DNA from 2 places in the Bacillus sp. SH7-1 genome. Region 2 is predicted to be linked to the other one. Evidence: riboswitches for the same ligand, from Rfam matches in the RefSeq annotation. Region 2 holds a riboswitch; the other holds the start of a gene.
What was found. A riboswitch is a leader RNA that binds a small molecule or an ion and turns the genes downstream of it on or off. The one in region 2 is predicted to bind FMN.

Region 1 (3,421 bases), on a different contig from region 2:
CGTGACGGTTATACAATTCGTGAAGTTTCACCAATCGACTGTATAAAAAACATTAACAATCCCGTTCTCTTTATTCATAGTAAAGATGACGATTATATTTTAGCTGATATGACAAAAGCGCTATATGAAGCAAAAGAAAATAATAAGCAACTTTATATTGCAGAACACGGTGCACATGCTTGCTCTTATAACGAAAATAAAGAAGAGTATGAAGCAGCCGTCGATCAATTTTTAAACACATATGTGAAAGAAACAAAAAACAGGCTTGCATAAGCCTGTTTTTTTATTGCGCTAAAACGTCTGTAACTTGTTCCATATTTTCAGAAATCCATTGCATTGCATCATCTAACGTTGGAAATTCTGTCGTTTGAAATGTTACTTCATCTTGAAGTAACCAAACATCCTTCGATTCTTGTCCTACACCTGCAATGGACCAATGTAACAAACTATATGGATGATTATCATTCAAAAATGATGCCCACGTGCGCTCATCTGCAATATTTCGTAATGTACGTAATTGTTTATCCATCTTTCGTCACCTTACTCTAGTCAGTTATAAAAAACATTATAACACTCTCTTCTCTTTCGAACAAAGTGCTCTTTTTGCCCCGCTATTTGCGGGCAGTAAAAATCCTACCTCAAAACTCGGCTGAATCAAAGAAGTTAGGTGGGATAGTAACTGCCCCTAAAAGCCCGATTGGTTCAACTAATAATCAGTGAGATGCCCCCCCACTAATTAAAGTTTCACTTTATATTGTCAAGTACTTCCCTTGATTATATGATGGAATTAAGCGTTTGGGAAGGAGGGATAGTGTTGGCAAAAGTACAAATTAAAGTAAATGACAATGGCTCTTTTCGCGTTACAGGGGACGTGGAATTAGTCGACTCACAAGGGAATGTATTCCCAGCAAAACCGGCATTTTCTTTATGCCGCTGTGGTTTATCAAAAAATATGCCTTATTGTGATGCTTCGCATAAAGGTAAGTTCGAGTCTGTTGTTAGAGCACCAGAGGCAGAATAATTTCACATGTGACATGCACATTTTTTTGTGCATGTTTTTTCTTTTTATCGACTCCGCTATATCCCTTCTCCTTACAATATTTCTAATACTTTTGTCTCCATTCCAGCCTACATATATTTTCACACAATTCTTCACATTCGAATACTTTTTACTAGCCTTTTATTTTTTTTGTGCTATAATTTGACCAAACAGCATCCTTCGGGGTCGGGTGAAATTCCCAACCGGCGGTGATGAAGCGAGCGCTTCTAAGTCCGTGACCCGTTTTCAACTCGAAAACGGTGGATCTAGTGAAACTCTAGGGCCGACAGTATAGTCTGGATGGGAGAAGGATATGTTTCTAGTTTTTTATATAGTGAATACACTTTTATTTCAGTATGCATATTTTTAAAGATTCATTTTGATTCTTTATATATGTTTTGTTTTCTATACTCATTTTTTATACTGAAATAAAAAGAGACAACTAGCGTTTAAAAAATCCGATATTTTGCTAGGTTTTTTCCTTATGCAGAAATATGGATTATCGTTAGGTTTCTTTCCTATGCTTTCGTATTCGGACTATATTTCTAGAAATCACGTCTCCCAAACCCCAAGGATATTAAAATCCTTGGGGTTTTTTGATTTTTTTAGGAGAGGTGAAGAAAATGACAGATCAAGAATATATGAGGATTGCCCTGCAGTTAGCAGTAGGAACATCAGGACAAACAAGTCCAAATCCTATGGTTGGTGCTGTTGTTGTAAAAGGTGGAAACATCGTCGGTATGGGAGCTCATTTACGTGCTGGTAAAGAACACGCAGAAGTTCATGCTCTTCATATGGCTGGTGAAAAAGCAAAAGGAGCTACAGTCTATGTCACACTTGAACCATGTAGCCATTTTGGAAAAACACCACCTTGCTGTGATTTGCTCATCAAAAAAGGAGTCAAACGGGTTGTAATTGCTACTCTTGATTGCAATCCTCTCGTTTCTGGTAATGGAAAAAGGAGATTAGAAGAAGCTGGAATCGAAGTAACTACCGGTGTCCTTGAAGCAGAAGCAGTTTTATTAAATCGCTACTTTTTTCACTACATGAAAACGAAACGCCCATTTGTAACAATAAAAACAGCGATGAGCTTAGATGGAAAAATAGCAACTGTAACTGGTGACAGTAAATGGATTACAGGTGAAGAAGCACGAGCTGATGTTCATCAATATCGCCATACACACGATGCAATTCTTGTTGGAGTGAATACAGTTATAGCTGATAATCCGCATTTAACAACAAGAATTCCTAATGGGGGTAAAAATCCTATACGCGTTATTTTAGATACTCATTTAAAAACGCCACCATCTTCTCATGTCATAACAGATTGTTTAGCACCGACATGGATTATGGTTGGTCAGGGTGTAAATAAAGAGAAAATAGCTTCTTTTGAATCTAAAAATATAGCTATATTCCAAATGAAAACGAAACAAATTGAAATTCAAGATGTTTTAGACCTACTCGGCGAAAAACAAATCCTATCTCTTTTCGTTGAGGGTGGTCAAACGGTTCATGCAAGTTTCTTACAAACAAATAATTTCAATGAAATTGTAACTTATATAAGTCCAAAGTTAATTGGCGGGAAAGATGCCCCTACTTTATTTGGCGGAAATGGTTTTTCAAAATTACAAGATGCGCTTTCCTTAAAAATTCAAGAGATGAAACAAATTGGCGATGATATAAAAATCGTTGCGAATGCCCGAAACGAGGTGACGAAATGTTTACAGGAATTGTAGAAGAATTAGGAACGATAACAAATATGCAACAAAGCGGGGAGGCAATGAAGTTAACGATACATGCAAATGAAATTTTATCAGATGTTCATTTAGGCGATAGTATAGCGGTTAACGGTATTTGCTTAACTGTAACGAGCTTTACACCTACTTCATTTACAGTTGATGCAATGCCCGAAACGATGAAATCAACATCACTTCGCCTGCTCAAATCACACTCTAAAGTAAATCTAGAGCGAGCTATGGCTGCAAACGGACGATTCGGTGGACATTTCGTTTCAGGACATATTGATGGCATCGGGACGATATTAAACAAAAAACAACACTATAATGCCATCTATTACAAAATAGCTATTTCGGATGAACTGCTACGCTATTGTTTGCATAAAGGATCCATTGCTGTTGATGGAACGAGTTTGACAATATTTGATATAGACGAATCTTCCATTACAATCTCACTCATCCCGCACACAGTAAGCGAATCTGTTATCGGAGAAAAGAATGCCGGTGACATCGTAAACATTGAGTGTGACATGATTGGTAAATATATCGAACGCTTTATTACTAAGCCTGTAAAACGAAAAGGTTCAATGACCGAAAGCTTTTTACAAGAAAACGGATTTCTATAAGGGGGAAGCATTATGTTTCA
Region 2 (3,421 bases):
ACCTTTCAATCTAACTTAATTGCTTTTTGGTATGATTGCACTAACTTATCATATCGGCAAAATATACTTGTATATATTCTATTGTACCAAACGAAATAACATTTACGTATTTTGAAAATCTTATGACATAATGCAAAAATTAGTTGACACCCTAATTGATAAGCATTATCATTATAATTTTATGTTGAAAAGTTTTAAAAACCGTTTTACAATAAGGTTATAATTTTTATGGCGAGCTTTTCACATACATATTATCAGGAGGGAAAAAAGATGGCAAAATATACAATCGTTGATAAAGATACTTGTATTGCATGTGGTGCTTGTGGCGCTGCTGCACCAGACATTTATGACTATGATGATGAAGGTATTGCATTCGTAACATTAGACGATAACCAAGGTATCGTTGAAATTCCAGATGTATTACTTGAAGATATGATGGATGCATTCGAAGGTTGTCCAACTGACTCAATTAAAGTTGCTGACGAATCATTTGACGGCGATGCTTTAAAATTCGAATAGTCTTTTATTAACTTCAAAAAATGTCCCTCATATTAATGAGGGACATTTTTTGTTTTCATGATACTTATAAAAAAACCATTAGTAGTTCCATACTACTAATGGTTTTTTTGCCCTCGCTATTTGCCGGGCAGCCCGATTGGTGAGGGCTAATAATCAGCAGGGGATGAACACCCCCACTGATTAAAGTTTCACTTTATATTTTATGCATTTTTCATTTTTGCAAACATCCATACTTTCAAGCGTGAGAATAACGCTACAAATACAATTGTCACAACAATCCCTTTAATCAAATTAAACGGTAAGATTGCCGTTACAACCGTTGTTCTTATAGCCTCACTAGACATAGCTGGCGAATTTAAAAACCAAGTGTAAGCTGGGAATATGATGATGTAATTTAATACACTCATAATAAGCGCCATTGTAATTGTCCCTAGCATTAATCCTGTCGTTAAACTCTTAACAGTACGATACTTCCTAAATAAGAAAGCTGCCGGTCCAATAAATAAACATCCTGCAATAAAGTTAGCTATTTCTCCAACTGGTACTCCCGTTAAACTTCCCTGAATCCCGTAATGTAAAATATTCTTTATCGCCTCTACAATTACTCCCGCAATTGGTCCGAAGATAATCGCTGCAATTAGAGCCGGTACATCACTAAAATCAATTTTTAAGAATGGCGGAAGCCCTGGGAACGGGAAATCCAACATCATCAGTAAATATGCAATACTACTTAGCATCGCTACACTCACCATCTGCACTACACTGTTTTTTTGTTTCATCTTTCTCTCTCCTTTTCCATCGATCATCTCATGGAAAGTGGAAAGGTTCTGCTATGCCTACTTTTTCATAGAACGAAAAAACCCTTTGTGTTTTACACAAAGGGAGAATTTAAGGCACATCAAACAGACGTTCAAATCCATATCTTTTTTGAACGCTTGAACCTCCATCTTCTCCCATCCAGACTATACTGTCGGCTTTGGAATCACACCAAATCCTGCCTTAACGGCTCGCGGGCTTAGAACAAAATCACATATAGTTCATCACCGCCGGTCGGGATTTTCACCCTGCCCCGAAGATAGACCGATATTCTATTTTCCACTTCATTATACAACAACATGATTGGATTGTGAACAAAAAAATCGTAACTTATTAAAAATAAGTTATTAATTTTACATAATCAAAACCATTCATTATATTTTACAATACACCCCATATTTTTTAGCATTCGGCATTTCTCCTATAAATCCCCTAGTCATATATAATTAAAAGTGATAAGATGTTGAATTGTTAAGATAAGAACATTTTCTGGATTATGGAGGAAATGTCATGAAGAAAGAAAAGAGACACTCTATTCGAGAAACAATGAAAAAAAACTTAAGAAAAGAATACTTTTACTTAAAAAAAGAATTACTTTTCTACTGTCCAATTGATTTAGGCACATTCTCAAGCGAGACATACTATGCTACTTTCGACGAAGATGGCATCAGTATTTATCAGTATGATAAAAAAACAGAGAGTAAATTAAAATTGTGTGAGCGTCATCCGTGGAAAAGTTGGAATAAAGTGAAGGTGGATCATTATTTAACAACTTCTCAATTTATTTTTCAAGGGAAGCGAAACTGGATATTATCCCTTTTCCAAAAAGGAAAAGAAGCTCAAAAAATAATCGAAGAGCATACATCTTTACAAACTGAAGTTGTTTCCCGCTCTTTCTTAAAAAAGCTTCCAGGTTTCCGTTCTAATGCGCCGTTGAATAAATACATCGGCAGCATTTGCTACACTGCACTTATTGCATTTTTATTAAAATGGATGATTCCATTTCAAGCACCACAAATCGCCCTGTACTCCATTTCAATTGGTTGTATGCTCCTTGGTCTACTTTGTTTGACAATCGGTTTAATTGAACCGACTATTGTACTTTTTCGAACAAACGAAAAAACCAGAACAAAGGTATTTTACTTATATAGCTACTTAGCTATTTCTGGATTTATATGTGTCTTTATTTTTTGGTAAAAAAAAGAGCTAGTTAAACTAGCTCTTTTTTTACTTTACGTATAATTGTTGATTTGGATAAATCAGCTCTTGCTGCAGCCCATTTTTTTCTTTAATTTCCTTAACAGACATGCTAAATTTCCGTGCAATGCTAACTAAAGTGTCCCCTTTTTGAACGACATATAACGATGAAGAAACGACTTCGTTTCTTTGTTCATGTAAAACAAGCAATGGATTCATCGCATTCTTTTTTCCCATCGTCCATCTTCCTTGATGAACTTCTAAATGTAAGTGTGCACCTCGAGATTCTCCTGTATTCCCTACTTCTCCAATTATTTCTCCTTTTGAAATATAATCCCCTTGAACTACATATCTCTTATTTAAATGTGCATACACAGCCTCATATTCTCCATGTTTAATAAATACAACATTTCCATAACTACTTGAATAATAAGACTTCGTTACCTTACCATCTTGAATAGCTGCCACCGCCGCGCCGATCGGTGCCGCTATATCTATACCGTAGTGTTTTCCATGCCTTGTCCCAAAATAATCACTTATCTGCCCTTCAACAGGCCATGTCCACCGGTTTCCCTCTGCGTACACATGTAATTGAGATAAAAACAATATAGTCAATAACATGACGCCGTATTTTAAACCTTTCATATACATCCTCCGTTTTCTAATTACCACCATACCTTCTCTATTTTGGTATATTACAGAAAAAAGTATACAAAAAAAGAAAGTGGATCACTCCACTTCCTTCTCTTTCTTATCACGAAAAACGATTGCACTGCGATTATACTCCACATCTTTTACTTGTACTCGAGCGTTTATTACTCTAGCTACTGCAAACAAATAATCAGATAATCTATTTACATACTTTAGAACAACTTCGTTTATTTCCCCT

Region 1: another riboswitch for FMN. It lies ahead of ribD (bifunctional diaminohydroxyphosphoribosylaminopyrimidine deaminase/5-amino-6-(5-phosphoribosylamino)uracil reductase RibD); the one in region 2 lies ahead of DN390_RS25545 (ECF transporter S component).

Annotation. Positions count from the first base shown of each region.
Region 1 is NZ_QNUD01000009.1:407,073-410,493, forward strand. It holds gene DN390_RS11110 (alpha/beta hydrolase) at 1-273, shown strand, start outside; gene DN390_RS11115 (DUF2552 family protein) at 284-529, opposite strand; gene DN390_RS11125 (CDGSH iron-sulfur domain-containing protein) at 815-1,021, shown strand; FMN riboswitch at 1,212-1,355, shown strand; gene ribD (bifunctional diaminohydroxyphosphoribosylaminopyrimidine deaminase/5-amino-6-(5-phosphoribosylamino)uracil reductase RibD) at 1,663-2,775, shown strand; gene ribE (riboflavin synthase subunit alpha) at 2,757-3,401, shown strand; gene ribBA (bifunctional 3,4-dihydroxy-2-butanone 4-phosphate synthase/GTP cyclohydrolase II) at 3,414-3,421, shown strand, end outside.
Region 2 is NZ_QNUD01000041.1:56,685-60,105, forward strand. It holds gene DN390_RS25540 (ferredoxin) at 271-519, shown strand; gene DN390_RS25545 (ECF transporter S component) at 720-1,298, opposite strand; FMN riboswitch at 1,461-1,600, opposite strand; gene DN390_RS25550 (hypothetical protein) at 1,846-2,532, shown strand; gene DN390_RS25555 (peptidoglycan DD-metalloendopeptidase family protein) at 2,563-3,177, opposite strand; gene DN390_RS25560 (cob(I)yrinic acid a,c-diamide adenosyltransferase) at 3,262-3,421, opposite strand, start outside.